Regions from separate parts of the Herbaspirillum sp. NPDC087042 genome, predicted to be linked through region 2. Evidence: predicted binding sites of a transcription regulator. Region 2 holds the regulator's gene; each other region holds the start of a gene.
The links. The regulator sigma-54, encoded in region 2, starts transcription at its own class of promoters, with help from an activator protein. The targets are predictions, from matches to a motif close to TGGCANGNAANCTGCTTT.
Positions count from the first base shown of each region.

Region 1: pepA (flocculation-associated PEP-CTERM protein PepA) is a predicted target of sigma-54. The motif match lies at 2,304-2,321, and genes of this name have one in related genera.
Region 3: ACIPHN_RS03175 (choice-of-anchor E domain-containing protein) is a predicted target of sigma-54. The motif match lies at 1,257-1,274, and genes of this name have one in related genera.
Region 4: pepA (flocculation-associated PEP-CTERM protein PepA) is a predicted target of sigma-54. The motif match lies at 2,089-2,106, and genes of this name have one in related genera.

Region 1 is NZ_JBIUZW010000002.1:202,226-206,353, forward strand. Features, by position in the region: gene ACIPHN_RS05115 (DoxX family protein) at 1-182, shown strand, start outside; gene ACIPHN_RS05120 (alpha/beta fold hydrolase) at 330-1,151, shown strand; gene ACIPHN_RS05125 (Dps family protein) at 1,157-1,690, shown strand; gene ACIPHN_RS05130 (hypothetical protein) at 1,835-1,987, opposite strand; gene pepA (flocculation-associated PEP-CTERM protein PepA) at 2,461-3,303, shown strand; gene ACIPHN_RS05140 (LysE family translocator) at 3,723-4,128, shown strand, end outside.
Region 2 is NZ_JBIUZW010000010.1:175,667-179,794, reverse strand. Features, by position in the region: gene lptC (LPS export ABC transporter periplasmic protein LptC) at 1-192, shown strand, start outside; gene lptA (lipopolysaccharide transport periplasmic protein LptA) at 238-876, shown strand; gene lptB (LPS export ABC transporter ATP-binding protein) at 876-1,616, shown strand; gene ACIPHN_RS15335 (RNA polymerase factor sigma-54) at 1,679-3,169, shown strand; gene hpf (ribosome hibernation-promoting factor, HPF/YfiA family) at 3,324-3,686, shown strand; gene grxD (Grx4 family monothiol glutaredoxin) at 3,898-4,128, shown strand, end outside.
Region 3 is NZ_JBIUZW010000001.1:706,917-711,044, reverse strand. Features, by position in the region: gene ACIPHN_RS03180 (hypothetical protein) at 1-1,120, opposite strand, end outside; gene ACIPHN_RS03175 (choice-of-anchor E domain-containing protein) at 1,365-2,006, shown strand; gene ACIPHN_RS03170 (PEP-CTERM sorting domain-containing protein) at 2,151-2,849, shown strand; gene ACIPHN_RS03165 (choice-of-anchor E domain-containing protein) at 3,159-3,839, shown strand; gene ACIPHN_RS03160 (alpha/beta hydrolase family protein) at 3,904-4,128, opposite strand, start outside.
Region 4 is NZ_JBIUZW010000001.1:226,139-230,266, forward strand. Features, by position in the region: gene ACIPHN_RS00980 (ThiF family adenylyltransferase) at 1-1,086, shown strand, start outside; gene ACIPHN_RS00985 (methyltransferase domain-containing protein) at 1,083-1,958, opposite strand; gene pepA (flocculation-associated PEP-CTERM protein PepA) at 2,295-3,137, shown strand; gene ACIPHN_RS00995 (LysR family transcriptional regulator) at 3,500-4,128, shown strand, end outside.

The DNA.
Region 1 (4,128 bases), on a different contig from region 2:
TCGGCGTGCTGCTGGTGGCCATGCTGGCCGTGCATCCCGGCTGGAGCATCGCCGAAGGCCAGTTCGGTTGGCTGCTGCTGGTGATCTTCACGGCCATCGCACTGTGCGGTCCGGGCCGCTGGGGCCTGGGCGCAGCATCGACCACGGCCACGGCTCCCCTCCCGTCCTCGGCTTCGCGCTAGGACCGGGGATCCATCCCGCCGGCGATGGGCTGCTCCATCGCTGGTTCCCTCATCGTTTCCCGCTGCCCGGTCAACCGCCGGGCGGCTTCTCCACGCGGTCCGCACCCACCGGTATCGGCCACGACACCTCACCCAAGGAGCATACCCATGAGCACCCTCACCACCCGCGACGGCACCGAGATCTACTACAAGGACTGGGGCAGCGGCCAACCGGTCGTCTTCGCCCACGGCTGGCCGCTGGACGGCGACATGTGGGAATACCAGATGCACTTCCTGGCCCAGCGCGGTTATCGCGTGATCGCCTATGACCGTCGCGGCTTCGGTCGTTCCAGCCAGCCCTGGAACGGCTACAACTACGACACCTTCGCCGACGACCTGGCCGAACTGATGAATCACCTGGACCTGCAGGGCGCCACCCTGGTCGGCTTCTCCATGGGCGGCGGCGATGTGGCGCGCTACATCGGCCGTCACGGCAACAAGCGTGTGGCCAAGGCCGCGCTGCTGGGCGCGGTGACGCCGATCTTCGGCCAGACGGCGGACTTCCCGCAAGGCGTGCCCGCCGCCGTCTTCGATGGCATCAAGGCTGGCCTGTCAAAGGACCGCGCCCAGTTCATCAGTGACTTCGCCACCCCCTTCTTCGGCACCAACCGCGCCGGCCACCAGGTCAGCGCCGGCATCCTGGCGCAGACCTTCAATATCGCCATGCTGGCCTCGCTGAAGGGAACCATCGATTGCGTAACGGCCTTCTCGCAGACCGACTTCCGCGCCGACCTCGACAAGTTCAGCTTCCCGACCCTGGTCATCCACGGTGACGACGACCAGATCGTCCCCTTCGAGACCACCGGCAAGCTGGTCGCGCAGCAGGTGCCGGGTGCGCAGCTCAAGGTCTATGCCGGCGCGCCGCACGCGCTGTGCTTCACCCACAAGGATCAGGTCAACGCCGATCTGCTGGCCTTCCTGGAGGGCTGAGCATCATGACCCTGGACGCCTCCCAACGCCAGCAACTGGAACAGCGCCGCCTGGCGCCGCTGGCCACCCCCAGCCTGCTCTCGCCACAAGCCAGCCAGGAGATCGGCGGCGCGCTCACCATGCTGCTGGCCGACATCTTCGCGCTGTATCTGAAGACCAAGAATTTCCACTGGCACATGTCGGGGCCGCATTTCCGCGACTACCACCTGCTGCTGGACGACCAGTCCCAGCAGATCATCGCCGTCACCGACGCGGTGGCCGAGCGGGTGCGCAAGATCGGCGCCACCACGCTGCGCTCCACCGGCCACATCGGCCGGCTGCAGCGCCTGTCCGACAACGACAGCGACTTCGTGACCCCCTCGGACATGCTGGCCGAATTGCGCGAGGACAACCTGCGCCTGGTCGGTTTCATGATGGCAACCCATGAGCTGTGCGACGAGCACGGCGACGTCGCCAGTGCCAGCCTGCTGGAGAACTGGATCGACGAAGCCGAGCAGCGCGCCTGGTTCCTGTTCGAATCGGGACGCACGTCGGCCTGACGGCCCTGTCCATGTGACTGTGCCCTATTGATTCCAGGCAAAAAAAATCCCCGGTCGCTTGACCGGGGATACAAACCAAATCCACCAGGATTCAGGGAGACAGGGATAGCGGCGCGCAGTGGCAGCACCGCCTGAATGAATGGGTCAGACCGGGATCGGGCCTGCCAGCTCGCCGACGCTGTGCGCCAGCGGATGGTGACGCCACTTCGACTCGGCAAACAGGTAGACGCCCAGTGAAGACAGGACCACGGTGATCAGGCCAGAGAGAATGACGGTCAGCAGGAAGGTGGTGAACATGATGATCTCCTCAAGATGAAGTCATCTTAGGCAATGCCTTTCTGGTTGGCTGTAGTGATATTCCCTAGAAAACACACAGGCCGCTCAGGAAATTCCCGAGTGGCCTGGCCTGCACGGCGCATTCGTACCGAGGCAGGCGCCCCTTCCCATCCGCCAAGGCATTCGTCAGGCCCACGTCAGCGGCTATTGATTCCCGGCAAATGATTTTCATGATGGCTATTTTGTTGTGCCGGATTTCTTTACACCCTGGGTCAGAAATCCATCATTCCGTCGTGAGGATTGTTGTAAGTGATTGAATTTAAAGTATAAAAATTTCTGGCACGCTGATTGCTTAATACTTTGCATCGAAGACGAACAAGTTGCCATCAAACAAGTCGGAACGGTTTAATGCGCGAAATGTCTTGATCGAAAAATCATCTGTTTTAAGCCGTCATCCGAAATTAACGTATTTGAGATCTCACCTGGGGACCAATATGATCAGCCTGAAAAAACTGCGTACCGTTACCGCTGCTGCCTTCCTGACCGTTGCAGCTGTCGCGGCCCATGCCACTCCGACCTTCACCGTCAATCCGAACAGCAACGGCCTGGCTACGCAAGGTAGTATCTTCACCGCTGACTCGCTCAATGGCGTGTCGTCGGCGCGCATCAGCTACACCGGTACCAGCGGTGGCGCCTACAACTACACGGGTGTCGGTTATATCGACTACACCTCCTTCAGCCTGAACGACTCTGGCATCAGCGCGGTCATCACCCGTGACAATTTCGACTACGGCATTTATGCCACCTTCACCCAGACCTTCTCCTGCAGCTCCTTCCTGGCACCGGGCGTGAGCTGCGCGGTCACCTCGATCACGCTGAACCTGTGGGGAGATCCGGGCAATGACAACACCTACAACAAGGCTACGGTCAACACCAACGCCAGCGTGAATACCGTGGGCACCCAGGTTCTGCTGGGTACGGTCACTGAAGTTGTTGCAGGCACCGCCGGTATCAATGCTCTGGGTGGCGCGTTCCAGAACATCAACACCAACTTCAACCTGACCGCTGCCGGCCAGCTGTTCTTCATCTCGCCGAATCCGTTCTACCAGTTCGCGTTCAGCGCCTTCAACAACACCTCGCAAGGCCTGAGCTGCAACGGCAATACCAACGTGAGCACCGGCGGTGCCACCAATGGTTGCGCTGGCTCGTTCACCTCAGTGGCGATCAACAACGAATCCGGTATCACCGACTTCAACAACGTACCGGAACCGGCTTCGCTGGCCATCTTCGGTATCGGCCTGATGGGTCTGGTGTCCCTGCGTCGCCGCAAGTCCTGATTCCGGACAGCCAGTTTCAGTCTTGCCTTGACGGCCCGGTTGCGCAAGCAACCGGGCCGTTTGTCTTTGTGCCGTTCGCGCCAGCAGCGAACGCATTTCCAATGCCACACCAGTCCAGGCTTCATCTGAGCCTCGGCTGACGCAGTGCGCCTAACATCGGCAGCGCCGCTCTTGGCGTCGATCGACATACCCCCCCCAAAAAACTCCCTTTATTGTTAAGTTAAGTGCTTAACTAAGTATTGCTGGAAAATGTAAGGGAAATAACGGTTGGGACTCTCGTATTTCAGATCGATGTTGACGCGCAGGAAGCCATCAGCAGAAGAGATGCGCCGCCGGAAGCGGACATCCAGATAAAAAGACAGTAGCATTCCCAACTTCGACGTACGCCTGCATGGGTACTCATCTCGGAAGGATAGAGCATGCAAAACATCTGGATGTTTGTCGTCGCGCTTGCCGCGGTCTACCTCGTGCCAGGCCCGGATATGCTTGTCATCCTGCAGACCTCCGGCAGCCAGGGCAAGCGGGCGGCATTTGCCGCAGCTGCGGGACTAGGCCTGGCACGCGCTGCGCACGTCACGCTTGCGGCCTTCGGATTGGCGACATTGCTCAGAACCGCACCGTGGGCTTTCGAGCTTGTCAGGATGATCGGTGTGACCTACCTGATTTGGTTGGGGATCAAGCTGGCAAGATCCAGGTCGTTGATGGTCGATGTAAACAACGGCGCTCCGGCCGCCGCCAACGTCTATCGGACAGCAGCATGGCGCGGCCTGCTGACTAACATCACTAATCCCAAAGCGCTTTTGTTCTGTTCCGTGCTCTTGCCGC
Region 2 (4,128 bases):
ATGCACCTGGTGTCGGAATACCTGCTGTTGCTGCCCGACGATGAAATCGTCAAGACCGACAAACCGGTTGCAATGACGATGGGCACCACCAGATTGAATGGTGTGGGCATGCTGGCCAACAACGCCACGGCGGTCGTGCAGTTGTTTGGCAATGTCCGCGGCTACTACGAGCCGGCCCCGAAGAAACGCTGAGTCCCTCCCCATTACAACAAGATCGCCAAGACCCGACAGGAATCTATGAAACGCTCACTCTTACTGCCCTTGTTGATGCTGGTTGCCGTGTGCGGCGTGGCGCGTGCCGAGAAGGCCGACTCCACCAAGCCCACCAACATCGAAGCAGACCAGATGGTCTATGACGACGTGCGCCAGGTGAAGACCTTCACCGGCAATGTCGTGATGACCCGCGGCACGCTCATCATCAAGGCCGGTCGCGTGGTGTTGACGACCGACCAGTACGGCTACGAGTATGCGACCCTGTACGCCGCCCCGGGCGCACTGGCCAGCTTCCGCCAGAAGCGCGATGGCGGCCCCGACCTGTGGATCGAAGGCCAGGCCGAGCGCATCGAGTACTCCGAGCAGACCGAGATTTCCAAGCTGTTCCAGCGCGCCCACATCCAGCGCATGGATGGCAAGCGCGTCACCGACGAGGTCAATGGCGAGTTCATCTCTTATGACAGCCGCGCCGAGTTCTACTCGGTCAACAACACCGTCAGCGGCGAAAGCAAGCCGGGCGCCGGCCGCATCACGGCCGTGATCCAGCCCAAGAGTCCGCCGCCGGCCGGTGCTGCGCCTGCTCCCGCCCCTGCTTCCGTCCCGGGTCAGCCGGCCGCGCCGCAACGCAAGCCCCAGGCCGCGCAACCCGGAAAGGACCAGTAATGACGAGCTCGCTGGTAGTCCGCGGACTGAAGAAAAGCTATGGCGCCCGCCAGGTCGTGCGCGATGTCTCCATGGAAGTGCGCAGCGGCGAAGTGGTCGGCCTGCTCGGCCCCAACGGCGCCGGCAAGACCACCTCCTTCTACATGATCGTGGGCCTGGTGCCGTCCGATGGCGGCGAGATCGACCTGGATGGCTCGCCCATCTCGCGCCTGGCCATCCACAAGCGCGCCACGCTGGGCCTGTCCTACCTGCCGCAGGAAGCCTCGGTGTTCCGCAAGCTGACGGTGGAAGACAATATCCGCGCCGTGCTGGAACTGCGCAAGGAAGACGGCAAGTCACTCTCGCGCGACGAAATCGAGAACCGCCTCAACAACCTGCTGCACGAACTGCAGATCGAGAAGCTGCGCGAAAGCCAGGCCCTGTCGCTGTCAGGCGGTGAGCGCCGGCGCGTCGAGATCGCCCGCGCCCTGGCCACCGATCCGCGCTTCGTGCTGCTGGATGAACCCTTTGCCGGTATCGACCCGATCGCGGTGATCGAGATCCAGCGCATCGTGCGCTTCCTCAAGGAACGCGGCATCGGCGTGCTCATCACCGACCACAACGTGCGCGAAACCCTGGGCATCTGCGACCGCGCCTACATCATCAACCAGGGCACGGTCCTGGCCAGCGGCAATCCGGATGAGATCATCGCCAACGAATCGGTCCGACGCGTCTACCTGGGAGAGCACTTCCGCATGTAAGACCTGCGTGCGGAGATGCTAGGCATAGAAAACAGCGGGCCACGCCGCCACACGAAAAACAGATGAAACAATCGCTCCAGTTACGAACTTCGCAGCACCTCGCATTGACGCCGCAATTGCAGCAGTCGATCAGACTGCTGCAATTGTCGACGCTGGAACTGCACCAGGAGCTGGAACAGATCCTCTCCGACAATCCGCTGCTGGAACGCCTCGACGATGCGCTGGACAATTCGGTGCGCCTGCTGGCCGATGGTGCCGTCAGTGCCACGCCCTCTTCGGGTGTGGCCGAAGGCAACAGCGAAGGCAGCGGCGACGCGGCCCCCGCCAGCGCCGATGGCGAATCCAGCTTCGAATACCAGGACAACGCCCCCGAGGGCGGTGTCAGCGGCGAGTCCGACTGGAGCTTCGACGACGTTGCCCGCAACGGCAAATCGTCTGACGACGAAGATGCCCGTCCGCAACTGGAAGCCCACGAAATCACCCTGCGCGAACACCTGCTGGACCAGATCCGCGTGACCGCCCGCACCCTGCGCGACCGCGCACTGCTGGAACTGCTCACCGACGCGCTCGACGACAGCGGCTATCTGGAAGAACCGCTGGAAGATATCCTGGCGCGCCTGCCCGAAGAGCTGGGCATCGACCTGGAAGAGCTGGGCATTGCGCTGAAATTGCTGCAGAGCCTGGACCCGGCCGGTGTCGGCGCGCGCAGTGCCGGCGAATGCCTGGCCTTGCAGATCCGGCGCCTGCCCAAGGTGCCGTTCGTGACCCGCAAGCTGGCGCTGAGGATCGTTGAGGATTACCTGCCGCTGTTCGCCCAGCGCGACTTCAACAAGATCAAGAAAGCCCTCGATTGCGACGACGAGGACCTGCGCGAAGCCCAGGCGGTGATCCGCCAGTGCCGCCCCCATCCGGGTGCGGAATTCGCGCGCGATTCCTCCGACTACGTGGTGCCGGATGTGATTGTCAAACAGACAAAGACCGGCTGGCAGGTCATGCTCAACCATGAGGTCATGCCCAAGCTGCGCGTCAATGCCATGTATGCGAGTGCGCTGAAGCAGGCCAAGGGCGAGGGATCGCTGTCTTCCCAGCTGCAGGAGGCGAAGTGGCTCATCAAGAATATGCGCCAGCGCTTCGATACAATTTTGCGAGTTGCACAGGCTATTGTCGAACGTCAAAGAAACTTCTTTTCACATGGGGCAGTCGCCATGCGCCCCCTTGTGCTGCGTGAAATTGCTGATACACTGGGTCTACACGAGAGCACAATCTCTCGCGTGACAACTCAGAAATACATGCTCACGCCGCACGGCATGTTTGAGTTGAAGTACTTCTTCGGTAGCCACGTCGCGACTGAAACCGGAGGCGAAGCCTCCTCCACCGCGATACGGGCACTGATCAAACAGTTGATAGGAGCCGAAAACCCGCAGACCCCATTATCCGATAGCAAGATTGCGGATATGCTGGCAGAACAAGGCATGGTGGTCGCGCGACGTACAGTCGCCAAATACCGCGAAGTGTTGAAGATTCCGCCGGTCAATCTCCGCAAGTCCCTCTGAGTGTTTCGCATTTTTTTCTCAGTTTCTCTGCAGTAGCCGTTGCTGTGTTCTGGCAAGCATCCGATGCCAACCGACACGTCAGACGTGCCTTTGGCAGCGCAGCAGTAGCGATGGATTGCTCGAACCTCCAGTGACTTCACGATAGGAGTGTTGTATGAATCTGACCATCAGTGGACACCACCTCGAACTGACCCCCGCCCTGCGGGAATACGTGCAAAGCAAGCTGGCACGCATCAAGCGCCATTTCGACAACGTGATCGACGTCAGCGTGATCCTGAGCGTAGATAAACTCACAGAAAAGGAAAAGCGCCAAAAAGCGGAAATCAACGTCCACATCAAGGGGAAGGATCTACATGCGGAAAGCATCGCACACGACCTCTATGCTGCTATCGATGCCCTGATCGACAAGCTCGATCGCCAGGTCATCAAGCACAAGGACCGGCTGCAGGAGCATCACTCCGCCGCCAAACGCCTGCCGGACGAAGCTGCCGGCGACATGATGGCTGGCGCGGCATGATGCCCTGACAGTTTCATCACCTGACATGAGCAAAGGGCGCGCAAGCGCCCTTTTGCATTTGGGCAAGCTGCGTCATTGCTTGCATATCATATAAATAGTTTCCCGATTGAAATAAACTGTTGTGTGCGAGATCAATCCGGGTGTGGCGGTTCCAACGCGAGCGCCGGCTTTTCCCTATAATGTCGGCAATCCCATTTTCAAAGGCATAGCCATGAGCGACGTCCAATCCTGGATCAAAGAAACCGTGACCCAAAACCCTGTCGTGCTGTTCATGAAGGGTACCGCCCAGTTCCCGCAATGCGGCTTCTCCGGCAAGGCCATCCAGCTGCTCAAGGCCAGCGGCGCCGAGAACATCGTCACCGTCAACGTGCTGGAAAGCCCGGACGTGCGCCAGGGCATCAAGGAATACTCGAACTGGCCGACCATTCCCCAGCTGTACGTC
Region 3 (4,128 bases), on a different contig from region 2:
TCATGTAGGGATAGTTTTCTACCGAGATTGGCCGGTCGGTCTTCTGGTCCCGATAGTGGATCGACCAGCTGCCAGCGAGGTCTGCTGTGCCCAAGGTGGCCTCGCGGGCGCGATGATCCATGCTCAGCAGCCAGGTTACGCCCCAGGCCGGGATCAGGCCGATATCCGGTCGTCCACCCGTGGTCGGCATGCCCGGATTGGCCAGTCCGGTGGCCATCGGTTCGGTCCTGGGGCCGTGCCAGGCCACGCCCATGTCGCGCAGCGTCCACTCCGAGATGAAGGTGCGGCGGTCATAGTTGGGGACGGCCCGCGAGGCAATCAGGTAGGTGGTATCGCTGCGCACATTGACCTGCGGCGCCGTACCGCGCCAGAACACCTTGCGCCAGCGGGTATGGTGGTACTGCGTCAGGGCCATTTTGCTGTAGACATTCTGGCCGGCGATGTCGATGAGCACGTCATAGGTGTAGTTGCGCGGTGCAGGTTCGTAGGCCCAGTCGTTCTCCAGCGTGACGTCGACCCGGGTGCCACGGCCATCGGCGTAGTCACGGATGGCGTAGCGCACCTGCAGATGCGGGTGCACCTTCCCGTGGGGATCCAGCAGCGGGGCACTGATCAGCCATTCACTCACCAGCGGGCCGTCGATCCAGCTGCGGTAGCGCCCGTTGGTCAGCGCCGGGCGGGCGGCCGCCGTATAGACCTGGTCATCGAGCATAATTCTCACCACGGCATCGAAATTCCCGGCCAGCAGGGCCGAGGGGGTATGGCGGGCGGGCGCGGCGCCGGCGCTGGTGCCAGCAGGACCGGCCTGCAAGCTCAGGGTTTGCGTCTTGCCGGCTGCAAGCACTGGCAAAATTGTCGACAGAAGGGCATGCCGTACCGATCCGTCCGGATGCCTGGCCTTGATATCGACCTGCAGCGGCACATCCTGTCCATCCTCCGTGCGTGCCAGCAAGCGACTACCCGCCGGCAGGTCGCCGGCTGCAAAGACTTGCCCGAACGTAACGGGAACGGCGCTCTGGGCCATCTGCCCGGGGTTTTCCAGCCGAACGGTCGTCAGTCCCGTCGCCGGACCGGGCTGCGCCAGGCTGGCGGTGCAGGCAGCGTAGCAGGCCAGCAACACGGCACTCCCGCGTGTCAGTGGCCGAACCCGCGAACGCAGCGCCTGAACACTCAGACGCTGACGGAAAATTTGACAGAAACTCGTAAAGATTCTCATTGATGATTCTAAGTCATTGAAATATATGGGTGTTTATTTCTGGCATGCCGTTTGCTTTGAACAACGTACCGGTTAACTTACATGAAAAATAACGATTATGAAGAAACTTGCTTCACTGTTGGTCTCTTGCGCGGCGGCTTTAAGCTTCGTGGCAGCAGCACCTGCTTCGGCGACGACCCTCACCACCTCCTGGCAGTCGGCTAACTTCAGCCTGGCCTCGGTCGATGGCACAGCTCAAGTCAACTTTGCTGGCTTCGACTCTTCCCTGGGTACCCTGGTGGGTGTGACGATCAAGTACATCGTCAATGAAACCCTGAGCGATCTCGTCTACAACTCGAACAACTATGCGGTAACCGTCGGTAACCCGGTTGGTCTGTCGGCGACCTCGACGATCACCGTCACCGGTCCCCTGGGCCTGACCACCGTCAGCCAGCTGACCACCTCCCCCTTGTATGCGGGTAACGTGGGAAGCCTCGCTGACAACAACAACCAGGCTGCCGTCGTTGCCACCAACACCGTCACTGGTATCGCTTCGCCGGTCAACACCATCACCGGCAACCCGACCACCCTGGCCAGCTACCTGGGCGCCTCCAACACCGTGACCATCGGCGTCAAAGGTGTCGGTAGCCAATCCGGTTCGCTGCCCCCGGGCGTATTCAACAGCTATTCGGGTAGCTCGAATGGCGTTGTCTATCTGCAATACATCTATGACATCCCCGAGCCGGCTTCCATCGCCCTGTTCGCAGTGGGTCTGCTGGCATTGACGCAACTGCGTCGCCGTAAGTCCTGATCATCCTGTTGGAGGCAGTCATGTCAGATTTTTTAACAGACAACACTGTTGATTTGGCAGCATCGTAGTTGGTATGGCAAATCCGGCTCCGACCGGGTTTGCCATTTTCGCATCCGCGTCAATTTTTATTAAAGAGACAACAAAATGAAACGACTATCTCTTGGCCTCTTGTCGTTGGCAGCCGCCTTCTACTCCGCTGGTGCAGCGGCGACGCCGGTGACGATCGGATTTGATTCGCTGACCCAATCCGGCACAGGCTTTACCAGCATCCAGTTCAACGCCGGCCCGTCGCTGTCGACCTATACGGAAAGCGGTTTTGTGCTTAGTGCAACTGGGAATACCCCGGGCCAGTCCGGTTTCGGTTCTGCACACACTGGAGAAGCTGATTATTACTTCGGATCCACCAGTCTGTTCAACGATGACACCAATGGTGGCTTGACGACCCTGACCAAGTTGGGTGGCGGTGCTTTCTCGTTGATCTCGATGGAGATCTCTGCGTTGAATCACACGTGGACCTTCTATGACAACGAATACGTCGTCTTTACCGGTACTTTGGCTGATGGCAGCACGGTAACCCAGAGCGCGTTGTTGCTAAATAACACCAGTTTCCAAACGGTGGTATTTAGCGGATTCGAGAACGTGGTGTCCGTGAGCTGGGCACAAGGGAATGCGATTACCCATGCTGTGAGCCAGTTCGACAACATCGTTGTGGATGCTGCCACTCCGGTGGTCAGCCCGACCCAGCCGAGTAACCAGGTCCCCGAGCCGGCTTCTATTGCACTGCTGGGCGCAGGCCTGCTGGCCTTGAGCCGTCGTCGTCGCAAAGACGGCACTGCGGTCTGATCTGCAGGGCGACCTGGCTGGCCGGTCCGGCCGGGTCGTTGTTGGAGGAGGAGGGGATTGCGCCAGGCGCAATCGACAAGAGCAAGGGCGCTGTCGCGATGACAGCGCCCTTGTCATTTGTGCCATCTATTGGCGGGTGTGATGATTGGAGTGAATCATTGTCAGTATTTTTTACAAGAGTCCGATATTCTTGTTAGGAATAATTCTAACTATATGATTTTAAATGGATTCATTCCTTGGCCTGGTACTTGCTTATAAGCGTTGATAAAGCCATTTCGGCTACCTATAAGTGAAGCAAGGAAATAATTCATGAAAAAGCACCTCCTCTCCCTGTTCTCCGCATTCGTCGCGACGCTTGCACTGCTGGGCCCGGCCCCGGCATCGGCGACCATCGTGACATCCGGCTGGCAATCGCAGTCGTTCAATTTCTCGACTGTCAATGCCAGCACCAACCTGAGCTTCGATGGCTTCGACGCCAGCCTGGGTACCTTGCTGGGTGTGGTCATCAAGTTCAGCCTGAACGAAACCCTGAACGATCTCGCCTTCAACATGGGCAATTCGGCATTGACCGTCGGTAATCCGGTGAAGGTGTCGGCTACCTCGACTATCACTGCCTCCGGTCCCCTGGGCCTGACGACGGTGAACCAGCTGACCACCACGCCCTACAGCGGCTCGGTGACGACCGGCCTGAGCACCATCGGCACCGCCACCCTGAGCAACTACATGGTCGGCCCGACCCAGCTCAACGGCAACATGAGCACCCTGGGTGCCTATATCGGCGGTAGCAACTCCGTCACCATCGCGGTCACCGGTGTGGGCACCCAGAGCGGTTCGCTCTCGCCCAGCGTGATGACTGGCTACAATGGTTCGGCCAACGGCATCGTCTACCTGCAGTACATCTACGCGATCCCCGAGCCGACCATGCTGGCATTGTTCGCCCTGGGTCTGCTGATGCTGACCGCCACGACCTGGCGCCGTCGCCAGGGCTGATCTGCCCGGTCCATCCAGTCAGGCAATTTGCGACGCCGTTCAGTGCTGCACTGAACGGCGTTTTTCATTGGGTGCCGCCCAGTTGTTCGTGGAAGAAGCGCAGCACCTCGCCATTGAAGCGCTGGTGGAAGGCCTGCCGGTCAAAGCCCGGGGCACTGCGGCAGATCTCGGGCGCCCGTGCCGCCAGCAAGGCGCTGCACGGCGCGAGAAAGTCGAAATGGCCGGCGTGCGCGACGACTTCATACTCCGGCGGGTGGGGCAGCGCCGCCCGTACCGGTTCCGCATACCA
Region 4 (4,128 bases), on a different contig from region 2:
CCGCCCGCCATCTACCGTATTCTTGAGCTGGCACGCTGGGCGCCCAGCGGTGACAACACCCAGTGCTGGCGCTTCGAGGTGGTCGCAGCCGACCACCTGGTGGTCCATGCCTACGACACCCGCGCTGATACCGTCTACGACCTGGATGGTCACCCGAGCCAGATCTCGATGGGCGCGTTGCTGGAGACCATCTCCATCGCAGCCAGCGCCCAGGGCTTGCGTGCGAGCTGCACGCGACGTGCTGATAGCCCGGTGGAGTCTCCCCTCTTCGACCTGCGTTTCACGCACGACCCCGGCCTCGCACCCAGCCCCTTGCTGGATGCCGTCGAGAAGCGCAGCGTGCAGCGCCGTCCGATGAGCACCCGCCCCTTGCGCGACGATGAGAAGCAGGCGCTGCAAGCGGCTGTGGGGCCAGACTATGTGATCGACTGGATCGAAGGCTTTGGTCCCAAGCTCAAGACCGCACGCCTGATGTTCAACAATGCGAAGCTGCGCCTCACGATGCCCGAGGCATATGAGGTCCATCGTCGCATCATCCACTGGAACGCAACGCGCAGCCCGGACAGGGTGCCGGACCAGGCCCTGGGTGTCGACAAGATGACCCTGAAGCTGATGAAATGGGCGATGGTGAGCTGGAAGCGCCTGTCAACCATGAACGCCGTGATGGGCACCTGGGCCCCGCGCCTGCAGATGGATCTGGTACCCAGCCTGGCCTGCGCCGCGCACTTCGTGATCAAGGCAAAGCGCGCACCGCAGGGCATCGACGACTATGTAGAGGCGGGCTGCGCCTTGCAGCGCTTCTGGCTGACCCTGACCCGGCTCGGGCTGTTCATGCAGCCGGAAATGACGCCCCTGATCTTTTCGAAATACGTGCGCGAGGGTCGTTCCTTCACCAGCGTCCCTGCCCTGCACGAGCGTGCGCGCCGGCTAGCGCAGGAAGCGGCACCCCTGATCTTCACGGATCAGTTCTTCCCGGTCTACATGGGGCGGCTGGGTGCCGGCCCTGCACCCACTGCCCGCTCGGAGCGACTGCCGGTGGAACAACTGCTCTACCGGCCGGACACGGGCGCCTCCCCTGCCCCTTAATCCAGCAGGTTGCAGCTCATGCCGCCCATGCGGAAGTGGCGGATCAGGTCGACGATGTCGGCCTTGTGCCATTCGGGCAGGTTACGCTTGAGCGTGGCCAATTGGGCCTTCAACTCGGGCGCCGCACCGCGCCGCGGTGCGCTCTTGAGCGCCATCATGAACTTGAGCAGCCCGGTCGAGTACAGGCGGGCCCGCCCTTCCAGCGGCTTCACGGCCATGCGGAAGTCGTCCGGATAGAAGGCTGCACGCAAGGAGTTGTAATAATCCTCGGTAAAGAGGGCCGGCTGCCGGTCCGCGTACTGGTAGGCGAAATAGTTGATCGAGCGCTCTGCCTTGAGGTGGCCGAAATCGACCATGTACACGCCGCCGTCCGGCTTGAGGATGCGCGCCACCTCGGCATAGGTCTGGCACAGCATGTTGACCGTGGGCAGGTGATGCAGGGCCATGGTCGACATCACGGCATCCACCGACGCGTCTGCGAAGACGCTGAGGTCGGTGATGTCGCCGTGGCGGAATTCCACATTCTTCAGGCCCATGCTGGCGACCAGCGCGCGTGCGTTCTCCAGCATCGGCTCCGACAGGTCGACCCCGATGAAGCGAATATCGGGATTGAGTCGCGCCACCATGGCCAACTGATTGGCCGGTCCGCAGGCCAGGTCAACCACCGTATCGCCCGGTCGGATCACTTCGCAGATGTTGGCGCAATGGAACAGATAGACAGGCGCCATCACGGCATGCTCGCGGCCGGCCTCGACATAGGCGGCAACATTGTCGGGATCGTCCATGACAAGGTCGGGTTCGGTGAGGCGCGGGCTCTTCTCACGCGAGAAAATCTCGCGAACTACGGTTCCTAACAATTGTGCATTTGGCATGTTATTGATTCCCAATGAATGAATAGTTGCAATTTCATGTTGTCGAATTTCCTTACACTTCTAGCCAAAAATCCGGGATCCCATTGTGATATTTTTAGTAAGCGATTGATTTTAAAGTGAAAAAAATAACTGGCATGTTGATTGCTTCATACTTTGCGCCGTCGATAAACACGCTGCTATTCAAACAAGAGTTTAATGTTTAATCGCCACTTTATCGCGTGACAAAGTAAATTTTGGCAGGGGCTGTCGCAGAGCTGAATGCCTTGATTGGGATGTCATCGTTTTTTAACCCGACTCTCGAAGCTCACGTATTTCTGTTCTCATCTGGAGACTAATATGATCAGCACTAAGACACTGCGCTCCCTCACCGTTGGGGCTGTCATGACCGTGGCAGCTGCCGCGGCCCACGCTCTCCCGACATTCACTGTCAATCCGAACACCAATGGCCTGGCCACGCAAGGTACTCCCTTCACTGCTGACGCTATGACCGGTGTGTCGTCTGCCCGCATCAGCTACACCGGTACCAGCGGCGGCGTCTACAGCTACACGGGTGTCGGTTACATCGACTACACCGCCTTCAGCCTGAACGACTCGGGCATCAGCGCGGCCATCACCCGCGACAACTTCGACTATGGCATTTATGCCACCTTCACCCAGACCTTCTCCTGCGGTTCCGTTCTGGCACCGGGGGTGAGCTGCGCGGTCACCTCGATCACGCTGAACCTGTGGGGTGATGCGGGTAATGACAATATCTACAACAAGGCTACCGTCGGCAGCAATGCCAGCGTGACCACGGTGGGTACCCAGGTTCTGCTGGGTACGGTTACCCAGGTTCTCGCCGGTGCCGCCGGTATCGACGCTCTGGGTGGCGCATTCCAGAACGTCAACACCAACTTCATCCTCACCGCCGCCGGTCAGCTCTTCTTCACCTCGCCGGATCCGTTCTACCAATTTGCCTTCAGCGCCTTCAATAACACCTCGCAAGGCCTGACCTGCAACGGCAATACCAATGTGAGCACGGGTGGTGCCGCCAATGGTTGCGCTGGCGAGTTCACTGCCATCGCGATCAACAACGAATCGGGTATCACCGACTTCAACAACATTCCCGAACCGGCTTCGCTGGCCATCTTCGGCGCCGGCCTGATGGGCTTGGTTGCCCTGCGTCGCCGCAAATCCTGATTCTGGATAGCCTTGCCTGACGGCCCGGTCGCTCACGCGGCCGGGCCGTTTGTCTTGGTGCTGTTGGCGTCAGGAGTGGTCAGGTGCGGGATCTTCCCGTTGCCATCTCGGCCCGGGTTCATCTGACCCGGCTGGCTGCCTGAACACCGCATGGATCGGCTAGCCCCCTTCCCTGACGCGTCAGCGGCGTATCGGCACTTGCCATCGCATCCGCATCTGGACGTGCTGCCCAGCGGCACCCCGGCGTGCGTCGCGCGCCTTTGCCTTGCACACCAGGCCAGCTGCCAGACGTCTGCCTGGAGCAATGACGGCGTCGTGATGACGTGTGCAACATCGCATCGACTATTTCAATGAGATCGCCCATGAAAGCAGACCTTCTCAATGGTGTCTTGGTATTCATCCGGGTTGTTGAGAAGCGGAGCTTTTCGGGGGCGGCCCGTGAGCTGGGGGTGACACACGCCGCAGTGAGCTGGACCATCAAACGGCTGGAAGAGCGTGCAGGACGCACCCTGCTGGCCCGCACGACCCGTTCGGTCGAGCTGACCGAGGCAGGTGAAGTGTTCTTCGAACACGCCAGGCTGGGGGTTGCGCACGTCGGCTCGGCGTTCGAGGCGGCCCAGCAGATTGGCGGCCGGCCAAGCGGTTTGCTACGGCTGGCAGCGCCCTATCTCGCCCAGCCCCTCATTGCACCATCACTTGTCAGATTCTCCGCAGCTCACCCGGATATCGAGCTTGAATTGGACTTCGTGGATCGCCTGGTGGATATCGCCGCAGAGGGTTACGACGGCGGCATTCGCCAGGGGGAAATGATTGCCCAGGACATGATCGCCGTAAGGCTGAGTGCGCCGACACAATTGGCGGTGGTCGGCTCACCGGCCTACTTTGAAGCGCATGGTGTACCGAAGCACCCCGAGGACCTGGTCAGACACAATTGCATCAGATTCCGGCAGCCGGGGGGCGATATCTGTCGCTGGCCATTTCGTGAAGACAG